Regions from separate parts of the Streptomyces sp. NPDC053076 genome, predicted to be linked through region 2. Evidence: riboswitches for the same ligand, from Rfam matches in the RefSeq annotation. Region 2 holds a riboswitch; each other region holds the start of a gene.
What was found. Region 2 has a riboswitch for cobalamin ahead of ACIGYR_RS13280 (cobalamin biosynthesis protein). Riboswitches for the same ligand answer to the same signal wherever they lie in the genome.
Positions count from the first base shown of each region.

Region 1 (5,203 bases), on a different contig from region 2:
GGAGAGTGGCTCCTGCGGGCCCTGACCACGTATCCGCGGCTGCGTGCCGAGGGCGTCGACATCTCCGAGGGCTCATTGGCGCGCGCCCTGCGGGAGGCGCGCCGGCTCGGTGTGGAGGACCGTCTGGTCCTCCACCGGGAGGACGCCGCCGGCTTCACCGCCCCCCACGCCTTCGACCTGGTGCTCTGCGTGGGTTCCACGCACGCCTTCGGCGGCCTCCTGCCCACCCTCGACGCGGTGCGCGAGCACCTGGCTCCCGGCGGGCGCGTCCTGGTCGGTGACGGATTCTGGGAACGGGAGCCCTCCGCCGAGACGGTCGAGATGCTCGGTGACCTCGCCGACCTGCCGACCACGCTGGACCGGGTCGTCGCGGACGGATGGACACCCGTCCACGGGCACATCAGCACGCGGCGGGAGCTGGACGACTACGAGTGGGCCTGGACGGGGTCGCTGGCCTCGTGGGCCCTGGACCATCGCGCCGATCCGGACGGCTCCCAGGCGCTCGAGACGGCCACGGTCCATCGGGACGAATGGCTGCGCGGCTACCGGGACACGTTCGGCTTCGTCTGCCTCGTGCTGCGTCCGACGCGGGACTGACCACATGAACGGGCGCCTGCCGTCGGCGCCTTGGCTGGTCGCCCGCGCGGGTGGCCCGGCGGTGGGTTCGCGGAACCCGGACACGGTCCGGCCCCGGAGCTGACGACGGGCCGACGGCACACGCCGCGGGCGCGTGCGGCGAGGCTTCCGGGTGGGCGGATCCGCGCCCGGCTGACTCGTTCGGGTGACGGTGGATCGATTTGCCGCCTGGTGACCGAGAGGGACGACGCGATCCCGGGAAGGGTGACCCCGCACATCGTCACTCCTCGTGACTCCGCACGTCACCACTGCTGGTTGACGCCGCACGTCGTCACTGCTCGTGACTCCGCACGTCGTCACTGCTCGTGAAGGGACTCCACAGTCATGCGCCTTCGCACTGCCGCGGTCGCCGCCTTCGGCGCCCTCGCCCTGACCCTCGCCGTTCCCGCCTCCGCCTTCGCCGCGTCGGGAGAGTTCCAGTACACGTACACCGGTCTGGACGGCTCCCCCCGGATCGCGGTTCTGGAGGACCCGGACAGCGGGGAGTGCGTCACCCTCCCCGAGGTCGCGGATCCCGGCTCCAGTTCTCCGGCCCACTCCCCGCGCAACCGGACCGACGAGTACGCGATCGTGTTCACCGAGCCGGACTGCACGGGTGACTCGTTCACGCTGCGCCCGCGCACCGGCTACGGCAGCGAGCGTCTGAAGCTCCGGTCGGTCGTCTTCTTCCGCTGACGGGGTGAGGCGCGTCCCGCACCGCTCGCCGGCGCCCGTCCGCGCAGCGGCCGGGTGACGGCGCGGCGCCGCTGATGGAATGATGAGCGGCGACATAAGGCGACGGCGGTCCGAGGAAGCCGGTGTGAATCCGGCGCGGTCCCGCCACTGTGACCGGTGAGCGAGTTCCGGCAGGCCACCGCCCCATCGGGGTGGGAAGGCGGGACGAGCGGCGACCCGGGAGCCAGGAGACTCACGCGGTCGCCTCCTCGAAGGAACACCGGGGCGGATCTCCCCGGGAGGGGAGTGGCGCGGCATGGTCGGGCAACCGGTGGAAGAGGGACCGCCCCTGGGCGTGCCGGGCGGCGGTCCGGTGCCGTGCCGGGTCGTCGTGTGCCGGGACTGCTGTTGCGGCAGCCCCAAGGTGACCGGGGTCGATCACGCCGCGCAGACCGCGCGGCTGGAAGCGGAGGTGCCGGTGCGCGTCTCCGAGTGCCTCGACGTGTGCGATCAGGCCAACGTCATCGTCGTACAGCCCTCCGCCGTGGGCCGGGCCGCCGGCGCGCGGCCGGTCTGGCTCGGACTCGTCAACGATGCGGAGGCGACCGAGGACATCGTCACCTGGGTGCGAGCCGGCGGTCCCGGCGTGGCTCCCCGACCCGACATCCTCGACCTGTACGCCTTCACACCGCCGCGGCGCCGTGCGGAACCCTGAGAACCGCCCCGGCGAGAACCCCGGCCGGACCCGGGCCCGGCCGCCCCAACGGCGACCAGTGACCGTCAACCGTCCTCAGCGCGCCCGGATCTCACGCCGAAGGATGCGCTCGGACGGCTCGTCGAGGCGATGCTCGCGCAAGGCGCCCGCTTCGAACGGCACCCGCTCCGCACGGTGTTCGCGACCGCCGACCAGGTGGAGGCCACGGGCGCCTTCGGGGCGGGACGTCCCGGAGTGCCGTACCGCTCACCCACACACCTCAGGGCCGCCCGGCGGCGCGAGAGGAAGATCACCCCGGCGGGCGCGGTCTTGGCCGTGCGCCGGTCACGCGGTACGGTCTGTCCGATATCGACGACGGCGAGACGGAAGCCGGTGGAAACCCGGCACGGTCGCGCCACTGTGTGCGAGGCGTTCTCCAGACGCCTCGTGAGTCAGACCCGTGGCCGTCGTCATGTGCACCACCGAGATGGGACGCGAACTCCCAGAGGAGGGCCTGCCATGGCGCAGACCGTCGCCCAGCCGACAGCCACCCCCGCCGTTCCCGCCAAGCTGCCGCTGAAGGCGATAGCTCCCTGGGCGGTCTTCTTCGGCGTACTCATGCTGATCCTGCTCTACTTCGTCGGCGCCGAGCAGGGCGCCACCTCCGTGTTCAACGGCACGGACGTCCACGAGTGGGTGCACGACGCCCGCCACCTGCTCGGTTTCCCCTGCCACTGACGCGAGGGGAACCGCACCACCATGAACTCCGCAACCGTACGGAACCTCCTTGTACGGGGCATGCTCGCCGGCCTCGCGGCCGGCGTGCTCGCCCTGATCGCGGCCTACCTCCTCGGTGAGCCGAGCGTGGACAAGGCGATCAGCTTCGAGGACGCCCACTCCCACGAGCACGAGATGGAGGTCGTCTCGCGCTCCCTGCAGTCCACCGCCGGCCTCGCCACCGGCGTCCTGGTCTACGGGGTCGCCTTCGGCGGCATCGCCGCGCTCGCCTTCTGCTTCGCGCTGGGCCGCGTCGGCCGCTTCGGCCCGCGCGCCACGGCGCTGTTGCTGTCGGGCTCCGCGCTGCTCGCCGTCTACGTCGTGCCGTTCCTGAAGTACCCGGCCAACCCGCCGTCGGTGGGCGAGCCCGACACCATCGGCAAGCGGACCACCCTGTACTTCCTGATGATGCTGCTCAGCGTCCTCCTCGCGGTCGCCGCCACCATCCTGGGCAAGCGTCTGACGCCCAGCCTGGGCACCTGGTGGGCGACCGTGGTCGCGGTGGCCGCGTTCGCCGTAGTGATCGGTCTGGCCTATGAGTTCCTGCCGGTCATCAACGAGGTGCCGAACGACTTCCCGGCCACGTTGCTGTGGCGGTTCCGCCTGTCCGCGCTGGCCATCCAAGCCGTCCTGTGGATGGGTTTCGGTCTGGCCTTCGGTGAACTGGCCGAGCGCCTGCTGAACCCCAAGCCGGTGACGACCGCCGGGCGAGCGGTTCCGGCCGCGCGCTGACTCCTTCCGGACAACGGGGAGCCCTTCGGGGGTGAGGCGGCCGATTGCCTGCGCGGCGCGTTCGCGGCGCTGCCGCGCCGGCACCCGGACGAGCCGGCTCCAAAACCGTGTGCGAGCCACCCGGAGGGGCCTCTACCCTCCGGGCATGGATCTTCGCGAAGAACTTCCGAGCGACAGACGGGCCGTGCGGAACGTTCACCTGCAGGCGTTCGGTGACCATGGCCTCGTCGTGGCCGACCTGGTCGATACCCTGCGGGACACCATCACGCCCGAGGACGGTCTCTCGCTGGTCGCCGAGCACGACGGGCGGGTCGTCGGCCACGCCATGTTCACCCGCAGTCTGCTCGATGCCCCCCGGCGGCTGGTCGATGTGCACGTCCTCAGCCCGTTGGCCGTGATGCCTGAGCTCCATAAGCGCGGTCTCGGCTCAGCCCTGGTCCGACACGGACTGGGGATCCTCGCGCAGCGAGGTGTTCCCCTCGTCTTCCTGGAGGGCGATCCAGGCTATTACTCGCGTTTCGGCTTCGCGCCCGGTGATGGCCTGGGCTTCCGAAAGCCATCCCTGCGTATCCCGGACGGCGCCTTCCAGGCCATCAGGCTCCCGAAGCATGAGCCATGGATGACGGGGACGCTGGTCTATGCGGAGCCGTTCTGGCGGCATGACGCAGTCGGCCTCCGTGACCCCGGCGCACAGTGATGCGAGCGCCGGTGCCCCGGTGTGGCATGACACGCCGTTCGGACGCCGGTCCGGGCGGCACGGTGTCGACGGGCCGCGCGGGTGGCAGAACGAGTACGCGTCCGTGAGACCGAGGACGACGGGGGCCGACGCCCGCTGCGGCATCAGGAGGCCTGAACTTTCGGCCGGGGTCTTCGGCCTCCGGCTCAGTGGCCGTGGTGACGCAGCAGGAGGTCCGCGACCACCGGGCGGTGATCGGAGGCCGCCGTCTCCCCCGTGCGCGTGCCGGTCACGGCGACGTCCGGTGAGACGGTCACGAGGTCGATGCGCTTGACCGGGTCGATCGCCGGGTAGGTGTTGCCGCCGCTCGGGGCGGCATCACGCAAGGGGCCCCACAGCTTCGTCAGTTCGGGCGCGTTCGGTTCGGCGTTGAAGTCGCCCAGGAGGACCTTCGGACCGGGGTCCTCCGCCAGCACGGCCAGCATGTCGTCGACCTGGGCACGCCGGACGGAGGGATCCGTGCGGTAGTCCAGGTGGGTCGAGTACACGTGCACACGGGTGCCCCGGACCCTGACCGACACCTCGGCGAAGCCCGGCGCCGGGGCCGGCACCGGGTCGGGTGTCTGCGTGGACAGCCGGGTGATCTCGTGGTTCTGCGCGTCGCGCAGCGGAAAGCGACTCAGTACCGCTACGCCGTACTGCCGCCGCGGCCCGTCCGCCGTGTCCCCGGGGAGGTCGTAGATCGGCGCGAAGAAGAACCGCATGTGCAGTCGTGCGGCCAGTTCCCGGGCCTCGTCGGTGAAGGCGCTGCGAGCCCCCCAGTGCACGTCGACCTCCTGGAGGCCGATCACGTCGGCGCGGAGGGCCCGGATCGTCGCCGCCGTCCGGTCGAGGTCGAAGACGTTGTCCTCGCCGGCGCCGGCGTGGATGTTGTAGGTGGCCACGCGCAGTGGCACACGCGGGCTGTGCGGGGGAGCGGTGGCCGGTCCGGCACCGGCCGCCCGGTCCGCGGCACTCGCGCCGGGTGACACCGT
Region 1 is NZ_JBITZL010000014.1:35,128-40,330, forward strand. Features, by position in the region: gene ACIGYR_RS36400 (SAM-dependent methyltransferase) at 1-597, shown strand, start outside; gene ACIGYR_RS36405 (hypothetical protein) at 961-1,311, shown strand; cobalamin riboswitch at 1,424-1,545, shown strand; gene ACIGYR_RS36410 ((2Fe-2S) ferredoxin domain-containing protein) at 1,607-2,005, shown strand; cobalamin riboswitch at 2,324-2,467, shown strand; gene ACIGYR_RS36415 (CbtB-domain containing protein) at 2,504-2,722, shown strand; gene ACIGYR_RS36420 (CbtA family protein) at 2,744-3,493, shown strand; gene ACIGYR_RS36425 (GNAT family N-acetyltransferase) at 3,639-4,190, shown strand; gene ACIGYR_RS36430 (endonuclease/exonuclease/phosphatase family protein) at 4,376-5,203, opposite strand, start outside.
Region 1: linked by a shared signal. The riboswitch ahead of ACIGYR_RS36415 (CbtB-domain containing protein) and the one ahead of ACIGYR_RS13280 (cobalamin biosynthesis protein) in region 2 are both predicted to bind cobalamin.

Region 2 (5,203 bases):
CGTCGGGGCCCTGCTCCTTGAAGGAGAACGGGACGGTGATGAGCCGGCCGTCGAACTCCGGGATCGCGACCTGCATCGCCGCGTCCATGGGGGAGAGGGCCGCGTCCGACTCCGCCCACGCCTGACGGGAGGAGGTGAGGCAGAGGCCCTGGAGCACGGGGACGTTCAGGTCGGCCAGCGCACCGATGTCCCAGGACTCCTCGTCGCCGCCCGCCGAGGCATGGGAAGCGTGCGTGCCGCCGGCCGCGAGCACGGTGGCCACCAGTGCGTCGGCCCGGCCCAGCAGTTCGTACAGCCCGGCGTCCGCGCCGCGCAGCGAACCGCAGTAGACGGGCAGGGCGTTGGCCCCGCGCGCCTCGATCGCCTCGCACAAGGTGTCCACGAAGGCGGTGTTGCCGCTCAGCTCGTGCGCCCGGTAGAAGAGCACGCCCACGGTCGGCCGGCCCTCCCGGACCTCGTACCCGCCGTGCACGCCGAACTCCGGCATCCGGCGCGGTTCCTCGAAGCCCTCACCGGTCAGCAGCACGGTGTCCGACAGGAACCGGGACAGCTCCAGCAGGTTCGCGGGGCCGCCCTCCACCAGGTACTTCAGTGCCTCGGCGACCACACCGGCGGGCACCGACGACTCGGCCATCAGCTCCGCGTCCGGTACGGCCTCGCCGCCCAGCAGCACGGTCGGGATGCCGGACGCCCGCAGCGCGGCCAGCCCGTCCTCCCATGCCCGCTTGCCGCCCAGCAGCCGTACGACGGCGAGGTCCGCGCCCTCGATCAGGCCCGGCAGCTCCTCGCCGACGTCGACCCGGGTGGGGTTGCCGATGCGGTAACCGGCGCCGGCGGCCCGGGCCGCCAGCAGGTCCGTGTCGGCGGTCGACAACAACAACACTGTGCTCATGCGGGCGCTCCCGGTGGAATGAAAGGCAGTCCTTGTGGCGCGCCCGACTCGATGAGCCGCCAGAGCGCGTCCGTGTCCGCGTGCTGTTCGATCAGGTCGCCCAGCCGGTCGAGCTGTTCCTCGCGCAGCGCGGCGAAGCAGGTGTCCGGCGCGGGGACGAAGCGGCGGCCGGTGGCGGTGGCCACCTCGCGCAGGAAGGCCCGCCGGAAGCCGTCCGACTCCAGCGAACCGTGCCAGTGGGTGCCCCAGGTCTGGCCGACCCGGCAGCCGTCCAGGAAGGCTTCCCCACCGGTGACCTCGGCGACGCCGTGGTGGATCTCGTACCCCTCGACCGGTTCGCCCAGGGCTTCCCCGGCCGGCCTGGTCAACGTCTTCTCGCGGGCGAACCGTACCCGCACGGGGAGCAGCCCGAGCCCGGCGACCTCCCCGGCGCGGGACTCGACCTCGTCCTCGATGCGCTCGCCGAGGATCTGGAAGCCGCCGCAGACGCCGAGGAGGGGGCGTCCCTCGGCGGCCCGGCGCACGAGTGCGTCCGCGAGCCCCCGCTCCCGCAGCCACTGAAGCGCCCGTACGGTCCCGCGCGTGCCGGGGACCACCACGAGGTCGGCGTCGGCCAGTTCCTCCGGGCGGTCCACGAACCGCACCACGACCCCCGGTTCGGCGGCCAGCGCGTCCACGTCCGTGAAGTTGGACATGAGCGGGATCGCGCACACGGCGACCCGCAGCACGTCCTCGCCGACCGGGGGAGCGACGGTTGACTCGCGTACGGTGCCCCGCAACGACACCCGCAGTCCGTCCTCCTCGTCGATGCCGAGGCCGTGCCGGAACGGCAGGACGCCGTACGTCTGCCGCCCGGTGAGCCCGTGCAGCATGTCCAGACCGGGCTCCAGCAGGGAGACGTCCCCGCGGAACTTGTTCACCAGGAACCCGGCGACCAGGTCCTGGTCCTCGGGCGAGAGCAGGGCGAGCGTCCCGAAGAAGGAGGCGAAGACGCCCCCGCGGTCGATGTCGCCGACGACGAGCACGGGCAGCCGCGCATTGCGGGCGATGCCCATGTTGACGATGTCGGTCCGCCGCAGGTTGATCTCGGCGGGACTTCCCGCCCCCTCACAGATCACCGCGTCATACGTGCCCCGCAACTCGGCCAGGCAGTCCAGCACCGTGCCGAGCAGCCGCTGTTGACGGCCCCCGTGGTAGCCGCGTGCGCTCATCTCGCCCACCGGCCTGCCCATCAGCACCACTTGGCTGCTCTGCTCGCCACCGGGTTTGAGCAGTACCGGGTTCATCAGCGCGGTCGGCTCGACCCGGCACGCCTGGGCCTGCATGGCCTGGGCCCGGCCGATCTCCGCGCCCTCCCGGGTGACGAACGAGTTGAGGGACATGTTCTGCGCCTTGAACGGCGCGACCTTGACGCCCTGGCGTACCAGCCAGCGGCAGATGCCGGCCGTCACGACGCTCTTGCCTGCGTCGGAGGTGGTGCCGGCGACGAGGAGACCACCGTTCACTTCCCGTGTCCCTTCAGGAGTGTGCGCGCGGCGACCGTGACGCCGAGCGCGAGCAGTCCGACACGGCGGGAGAGCCGGACGGCCCGGCCGATGTCGGTGACCCGGACCGGCCGTCCGGTGGCGCCGTTGAGCACGGGGCGGTGTTCGACCCGGCCGGCGTAGGAGAGCGTCCCGCCCAGCCGGACGCCGAGGGCACCGGCGAACGACGCCTCCACCGGCCCGGCGTTGGGGCTCGGGTGCCGGTGCGCGTCGGCCTTCCAGGCACGCAGGGCGCCGCGGGGATCGGGTCCGGCCGCGGCGGCGAGTACGGCGGTCAGCCGGGCCCCCGGCCAGCCGGCGACGTCGTCGAGACGGGCGGAGGCCCAGCCGTAGCGCCGGTGGCGGGGTGACTTGTGACCCACCATGGCGTCCAGGGTGTTGACCGCCCGGAATCCCAGGAGTCCCGGCACGCCGGCCACGGCACCCCAGACGAGGGCGCCGACCACGGCGTCGGAGGTGTTCTCGGCGACCGACTCGACCACCGCCCGGGCGATCCCGTCGGCGTCCAGCGCCTGCGGGTCCCGGCCGCACAGGTGGGGCAGCCGGGCCCGGGCCGCCTCGATGTCGCCGGCCTCCAGGGCACGCCCGACGGCGCGGGCCTCCCGGGCCAGCGAGGTGCCGCCGACGACGGCCCAGGTGGCGGCGGCGGTCAGCGCGACGGCGGCGGTACGGGAAGGGCGTGCGGCGCGTGCGGCGAGCGAGCCCAGAGCGACGGCGCCACCGGCGCACACGGTGGTGTGCAGGGCGCCCCATCCGCGGTGGTCGCGCCACAAGGCGCCTTCCACGGCTCCGGCCGCCCGGCCGAAAGCGGCGACCGGATGCCCGCGGCGCGGATCGCCGAGGAGCAGGTCACCGAGGACGCCGGCGGCGGCGCCGTACGCGTATGTGCGATCGGCACCCATCGGCTCAGCCGGCCGTGGGCACAGGAGCGGTCCTGGTACTGGTCCTTCGGCAGCCGAGCATGGCGATCTGTGTCCTCACTCAGGGTGTCCGCGCCCTGGTTCGACGTGAATCGGCGGTGAGAGTTCCTGGCTCCCGGGGGGTTCTTCCCCGGTGACAGTGGCGGGACCGCGCCGGATTCGCACCGGCTTCCTCTCTTGCCGCCGTACATGGCCTGGGCAGTCCACCACGCGCCCGGAACGGCCGTCAACTTGCCGTTGACCTGCGCGGGGAGAGTGTGCCGATCCCCACATCACGGGACGTGAGGGCACGCCAGAGGCTCCCCTCCGGAGCGGCCGGAGGGGAGCCTCTGAGGTGCTTGGCCGGAACGCCGCCATGGCGTGGGCCGGCCCGAGCCACACGGTGCGGGTCAGGCCACGCGGTGCGGCTCGGGCCATGCGGTGCGACTCGGGCCACGCGTGCGGGTCAGGCCACGCGGCGCGGCTCGGGCCGCACGGTGTGGCTCAGGCTTTGGCCACGATCAGGTAGATGCCGTACGCCACCGCCGCCGCGCAGGCCGCGAAGCAGACGTAGGCGCCGGTGACGGCGAGACCGGCGGAGCCGCCCTGGGCCGTGGCCTTCTCGCGCCGGGCCAGGCCGTTGATGCCGAGGGTGAACAGGGCCACCAGGCCCACCGTGAAAACGAGGCTGACGCCGAAGACGGAGCCGATGGCCGCCCAGTCGATCTTCATGGGGTTGCTTCCTTCAGTAACCGGGTGCCCGGGGTCAGACCGTGGCGGCCGGCGGGGTGGCGGGGGCCGGCTCGGCGGCCGGGGCGGGGATCGTGGCCGTCAGGCCCTCGGTGACCAGGCCCGCGGGCGGCGGGGTCACGGCGGCGATGGCGGTGGTGACCACACCGGCCGGCTCCGCGCTCTCGGCGACGACGTCGGTGTGGTCGACGACCTCGCGGCGGGAGAACTTCCAGATGGCGAAGCTCGAGGCGACCAGGAAGGCGGCGACGGCGGCGGTCCCCCAGTCACCGAGGTCGGTGACGGACTCGGCGCCCGCGCCGACCAGCGCGGCGGCCGGGAGGGTGAGCACCCAGGCGGCGATCATGCGGGTCGCGGTGGACCAGCGGACCACACCGCCCTTGCGGCCGAGGCCCGCGCCCATCACCGAGCCGGAGACGACATGGGTGGTGGAGAGGGAGAAGCCGAGGTGGGAGGAGGCCAGGATGGCGGTCGCGGCGCTGGTCTGGGCGGCGAAGCCCTGACGCGGCTCCAGGTCGGTCAGGCCCTTGCCCATGGTGCGGATGATGCGCCAGCCGCCGATGTAGGTGCCGAGCGCGATGGCCAGACCGGCCGAGAGGATCACCCAGGTGGGAGGGTTGGAACCGGGGGCGATGGAGCCGCCCGCGATCAGGGCGAGGGTGATGATGCCCATCGTCTTCTGGGCGTCGTTGGTGCCGTGGGCGAGGGAGACCAGGCCGGCGGAGGCGATCTGGCCGGCGCGGTAGCCCTTGCGGGTGGCCTCGCCCTCGGCCTTGCCGCCGATGCCGTAGGAGAAGCGGGTGGCCAGCATCGAGGCGACGCCCGCCACGATCGGCGCGGCGACCGCCGGGAGCAGCACCTTGGTGACCAGGACGTCACCGTGGACGGCGCCGAAGCCGGCGGAGGCGACGGTGGCGCCGACCAGGCCGCCCATCAGGGCGTGCGAGGAGCTGGAGGGAAGGCCCACCAGCCAGGTCAGCAGGTTCCAGAGGATCGCGCCGACCAGGGCGGCGAAGATGACCTCGGGACGGATGCCGGTCTCGTCGACGAGACCCTTGGAGATCGTGTTCGCGACCTCCACGGAGAGGAAGGCGCCCACAAGATTGAGGGCGGCCGAC
Region 2 is NZ_JBITZL010000002.1:1,339,467-1,344,669, forward strand. Features, by position in the region: gene cobN (cobaltochelatase subunit CobN) at 1-892, opposite strand, end outside; gene ACIGYR_RS13275 (cobyric acid synthase) at 889-2,397, opposite strand; gene ACIGYR_RS13280 (cobalamin biosynthesis protein) at 2,394-3,338, opposite strand; cobalamin riboswitch at 3,438-3,580, opposite strand; gene ACIGYR_RS13285 (hypothetical protein) at 3,840-4,067, opposite strand; gene ACIGYR_RS13290 (anion permease) at 4,102-5,203, opposite strand, start outside.

Region 3 (5,203 bases), on a different contig from region 2:
CCCCGAGGAACAGCGCGTACGCCGACCAGGCGAAGGAGGCCACGACGCCGAGCGAGACGAGCGTGTCCATGGTGGCCGCGGAGTGGCGCAGGCCGCGTACGGTCCGCGTGTGGAAGGGCCAGGCGCTCCACACGGCGACCGGAGCCGCGAGCATGAAGCACAGCCACTGCCAGTTGCGGAACTGCAGCACCGGGACCATCGACAGCACCAGAACGGGGACGGCCAGCAGCGCCGTGACCACGAGCCGCTCGCGTTCCTGCCGGATGGCCGCCTCGGCCCCGTCCTCGTCACCTGCCGTCTCCTGGTGCCCGCCGGGCGCGGGAGGCTCGGGCAGCGCCGCCGTGTACCCCGCCTGGGCGACGGCCGCGACGAGGTCGTCCGGCAGGACCACCTCCGGATGGCTGACCCGGGCGCGTCCGGTGGCCAGATTGACCGTCGCCGTGACCCCGTCGAGCTTGGCGAGCTTCTTCTCCACCCGCCGCACGCAGGCGGCGCACGTCATGCCGCCGACCGTCAGGTCTGTGACGACGAGCGGAGCCGGCGGTTCGGCTCCCATCACTCACCGCCCCCGTGCATCCCGGGCATGTCACCCGTGCCCCCGCCGCTCCCCGTACCGCCACCGGTTGCGGCCCCGGTGCCGTGCATGCCGGGTGCCACCGGTCCGGCGGCGGATCCCACGGCGTAGGACACCGAGAAGACCAGCACCAGCAGCAGCACGAAGCCCCAGAGGGCGGGCGGGGGCGTCAGCTTGCGGGGTACGAAGCCCGCGATGCGGGAGGGATGTCGGGACTCGGCCATGCTCGGCCTTCCTGGTCGCGTCGAACCGTCTTACGGCGGTGGGCTGTCGCAGCCGTACCGCTGTAGGAGTCGGACGGACCGGGGGCCGAGTTCCGGCACCGTTTCATGACGTGCGCCACATGACGGACGGCGTGCTACACGTCCCCGCTCCGGCTGGAGCGGGTGCGCACGATGGCGAAGACGGCCGCGGCGAGCCCCAGTACACCCACCACCAGACCGGCGGCGCCGAGAGTCCGGGCGGTCGAGTCGCCGGACGTGTCGGCGTCGGAGCCCGCGGCGTTCCCCGGACGTGCGGACGAGGCCGTGGCAGTGGCATCGCCGTCCGCCGCGTCCTCGGCGGTGAGCTTGAGGACCGGGGCCGGGTTCTCCGGTTCGTCGTCGCCCTGGGCTTCCTCGATCCACCGGACGGTGCTGCCGTCGGAGTAGGTCTGCAGCGTCTTGAAGGTCAGCTCGCCGGTGTCGTCCGGCAGTTGTCCGAAGGCGACGTCGAAGTCCTCGTAGTGGCCGGGGGCGATCTTGCCGCCGGTCCAGGTGATCTCCGAGACGGCGTCGGTGATGGTGCCGTCGTCGGTCTTGACCGGCGTCTTGAGCTTGGTGTCGGTGACCTTCGCGGTCCAGCCGTCCCGCGGGGAGACGAGCACGCCGAGGACCGGGTGGCCGGTGGGGAGGAACACCTGCACCTTGGTGGTGCTCGCGCCGTCCTCCTCGTTCGGCACACGGAAGGTCAGGACACCGTCCGTGGCGCCCTTGGCGTAACTGCCGGGGTGGACGGTGACGTGTGCGGAGGCGACGCCCGCGGCGGCGAGCAGCCCGGCGGCGGTCAGGGCCGTGACGGCGCCGGTGCGGCGCAGGGTGTTGCGGTTCGGGGACATGAGTGGCGGGATCTCCGTACTGAGAGGTGCGGCTGTCGGGGAAGGTTCGGTGGCACCGCCCCTGCCGGCGGCCCCCGCCGATGAACGGCGTACCGCAGCCGCACCCCTCTCAGTGACCATGACCCGGTGCCCGGCGACCGGACCTGCTTCGGTGCGCCCGGCAGGCGCCGTGTCCCTCGGGTCACCTGCCACCAGGCGGCGAGTCCCGGCACGCACGCGACCGCACGGCGCAGCAGCGACCACAGCGCGGCCTCTCCGCGCCGCAACCACCAGGTGAGCACGAGAGCCGCCGCGATGTGCGCGAGGGTCGCGTGAGGTGTCACCGCGTGCGCGTGACCGTGCGCCATCCGCACCCCGTGCACGACCATCGAGTCGTGCTGGGGGCGAGCGGCATGGAACAGAAGGTGCAGCTCGCTCTGGGCGACGAGCGTGGCGCCGCCGATGCCGGCGAGCGATACCTCACGGCCACCCAGCAGACACGCTCCGGCGAAGACGGGCACGAACCCGGCGGCCTGCGCCCACACCGAGGGAGCCGCGCCCGTGGCCAGGGCATGGCCGCCGGTGGCGAGCAGCACGCACAGCGCGGCGAACACGGCCGCGCGCACGCTCCGCACCGCCAGGGACACAGTCATGGGGACAGATGCTGCCATGCGTCCGGGCGACTGTCCTCGCGGCTGAGCATGCGCGTCTGCGCCCGAACGCCGTTCGATCATGTCGTGCCTCTCCCTACGGGCCGGAGACGCAGACCGTTCACTCCTCCGCCCTTCTCCTGTTCCGTCCGGCCGCGTGTCGGGGTGGCGCGAACAACCGATCGGGGCCCTCGGGGCCACGCGCCGGGCGCGAGCTGTTGTGTGCCCCCCGAGCGCCGCCGACCCTCGCTTGTCATCGCCGTTACCTGGGCATTACTGTCACCTTGCCTTGGTGAACGGGAAATCCGGTGTGATGCCGGTGCGGCCCTCGCCACTGTGATCGGGAAGTCCGGCTCCGGCCCTCGCGGGCAGCCACTGGGTCCCCGGACCCGGGAAGGCGGGGCAATGGGCGGTGGTACCCGTGAGCCAGGAGACCGGCCGAGGCACGTCAACCATCCACGAGGTGCTGGAGAGGGTCTGCCGAGCCATGCACATAGCCGAGGGCTTTCTGCCTCCGGCGCACGCGGTCGCCTGGGGCGTCGTGTCCGCGCCGTTCGTCGTCCACGGAGTCCGGTCACTCACCCGCGAAGTCAGGGAACATCCCGAGAGCACGCTGCTCCTCGGGGCTTCCGGAGCCTTCACGTTCGTGCTGTCCGCGCTGAAGCTGCCTTCGGTGACCGGGAGTTGTTCGCACCCCACCGGCACCGGCCTGGGCGCCATCCTGTTCCGTCCGCCGATCATGACAGTACTGGGCACCATCACCCTGCTGTTCCAGGCCCTGTTGCTCGCGCACGGCGGCCTCACCACGCTCGGCGCCAACGCCTTCTCGATGGCGATCGTCGGCCCCTGGGCCGGGTACGCCGTCTATCGGCTGCTGCGCCGCTGCGACGTGCCGCTGATGGTCACCGTCTTCTGCGGCGCCTTCGTCGCCGACCTGTCCACCTACTGCGTCACCAGCGTGCAGCTGGCCCTGGCGTTTCCCGATCCGAGCAGCGGATTCCTGGGCGCCCTCGGGAAGTTCGGTTCGATCTTCGCCGTCACGCAGATTCCCCTCGCGGTCAGCGAGGGACTCCTCACGGTGCTGGTGATGCGGCTGCTGGTGCAGTCCAGCAAGGGCGAACTGACCCGGCTGGGTGTGCTCGTCACCGGCGGCCGAGGCACCGCGGAGGCGGAGGCGGTGGCCCGATGAGCCGGAACGCGAAGATCAACACCTTGCTGCTGTTGTGCGTTGCCGCGCTGGCCGTACTTCCCGTGGCGCTCGGGCTGGGCGACCACAAGAAGGAACCCTTCGCCGGCGCGGACGCCGAGGCGGAGACGGCGATCACCGAGATCAAGCCGGACTACAAGCCATGGTTCTCGCCGCTGTACGAACCGCCGTCCGGTGAGATCGAGTCGGCGCTGTTCGCCGCCCAGGCGGCCCTGGGTTCGGGTGTGCTCGCCTACTACTTCGGCCTGCGCAGGGGACGGCGCCAGGGCGAACTCCGCGCCGTTGCGGCGCCGGACGGCGAGGCGACGGAGAGCACGTCCGACGAGTCCGCTGCCGAACGGACCTGAGCCGGGGTGCTGCCGATCGACGCGGCGGCGCACAGCAGTCGCTGGCGCCGCCGTCATCCCGTGGACAAGGCCGTGCTCGGACTGGGCCTCACCGCTCTCGCCGTCTCGCTGCCGCCCTGGCCGGGGGCAGCCCTCGTCCTGGTGACCGCGCTCACCGTCCTGCTGGGCCCGGCGGGAGTGCCCGGCCGCCGCCTGTGGCGTGCCTACCGCGTTCCCCTGGGCTTCTGCCTGACGGGAGCGGCCACGCTGCTGGTCCAGGTCGGCGGACCCGACGGGTTCGTCAGCCTGGCCGAGGACGGACCGGTCCGCGCCGGAGAGCTGCTGTTGCGCACCTCGGCCGCCTCCCTCGGCGTGCTGCTGTTCGCCTTCACCACTCCGATGTCCGACCTGCTGCCCTGGCTGGTGCGGGCCGGGGTGCCCGCGCCCGTCGTGGACGTCGCGATGGTGATGTACCGGATGAGCTTCCTGCTCCTGGACTCGGTCCGCCGCATTCGCGAGGCACAGGCGGCCCGGCTCGGCCACACCACCCGAACCGCCGCGTGGCGCTCTCTGGCCGGGCTCGGCGCCGTGGCGTTCGTCCGTGCCTTCGACCGTGCGGCACGGCTTCAGACGGGACTCGCGGGGCGCGGATACGACGGCACCCTGCGCGTTCTCACGCCCGAGGCTCGCGTCTCCGCCCGCTTCACCGCCGCGAGCCTCGCCTTGCTCGCGGCCTTGGCCGCCCTCACCTTCGTACTCGAAAGGCCGCTGACATGAGCGACCCCGCCCTCGTCGCCCTGCGGGGGGCGTCCTTCGCCTACGAGGACGGCCCCACCGTGCTCAAGGACGTCGACTTCGGCATCCGTGAGGGGCACGCGCTCGCCCTGCTGGGCCGCAACGGCAGTGGAAAGACCACGCTGATGCGGCTGCTGAGCGGCGGACTCCGGCCGCGCGCGGGGAAGTTGTCCCTCATGGGTCAGCCCGTCTCGTACGACCGCAAGGGCCTGACCTGGCTGCGTACGACGGTGCAGTTGGTGCTCCAGGACCCGGACGACCAGTTGTTCGCCGCTTCCGTCGCACAGGACGTGTCCTTCGGACCGCTCAACCTCAAACTGCCCGACGCCGAGGTCCGCGCCCGGGTCGAGGAGGCCCTCGCCGCCCTGGACATCACCGCACTGGCCGAGCGCCCGACCCATCTGCTCTCCTACGGGCAGCGCAAGCGAACCGCCATCGCCGGAGCGATCGCCCTGCGACCGCGCGTGCTCATCCTCGACGAGCCCACCGCGGGCCTGGATCCGGACGGCCAGGAACGCCTCCTCGCCACCCTGGCCGGTCTGCGCGAGAGCGGCACCACCGTGGTGATGGCCACCC
Region 3 is NZ_JBITZL010000003.1:543,610-548,812, reverse strand. Features, by position in the region: gene ACIGYR_RS15805 (heavy metal translocating P-type ATPase) at 1-556, opposite strand, end outside; gene ACIGYR_RS15800 (hypothetical protein) at 556-798, opposite strand; gene ACIGYR_RS15795 (YcnI family protein) at 933-1,670, opposite strand; gene ACIGYR_RS15790 (hypothetical protein) at 1,619-2,302, opposite strand; cobalamin riboswitch at 2,551-2,757, shown strand; gene ACIGYR_RS15785 (energy-coupling factor ABC transporter permease) at 2,787-3,488, shown strand; gene ACIGYR_RS15780 (energy-coupling factor ABC transporter substrate-binding protein) at 3,485-3,853, shown strand; gene cbiQ (cobalt ECF transporter T component CbiQ) at 3,860-4,609, shown strand; gene ACIGYR_RS15770 (energy-coupling factor ABC transporter ATP-binding protein) at 4,606-5,203, shown strand, end outside.
Region 3: linked by a shared signal. The riboswitch ahead of ACIGYR_RS15785 (energy-coupling factor ABC transporter permease) and the one ahead of ACIGYR_RS13280 (cobalamin biosynthesis protein) in region 2 are both predicted to bind cobalamin.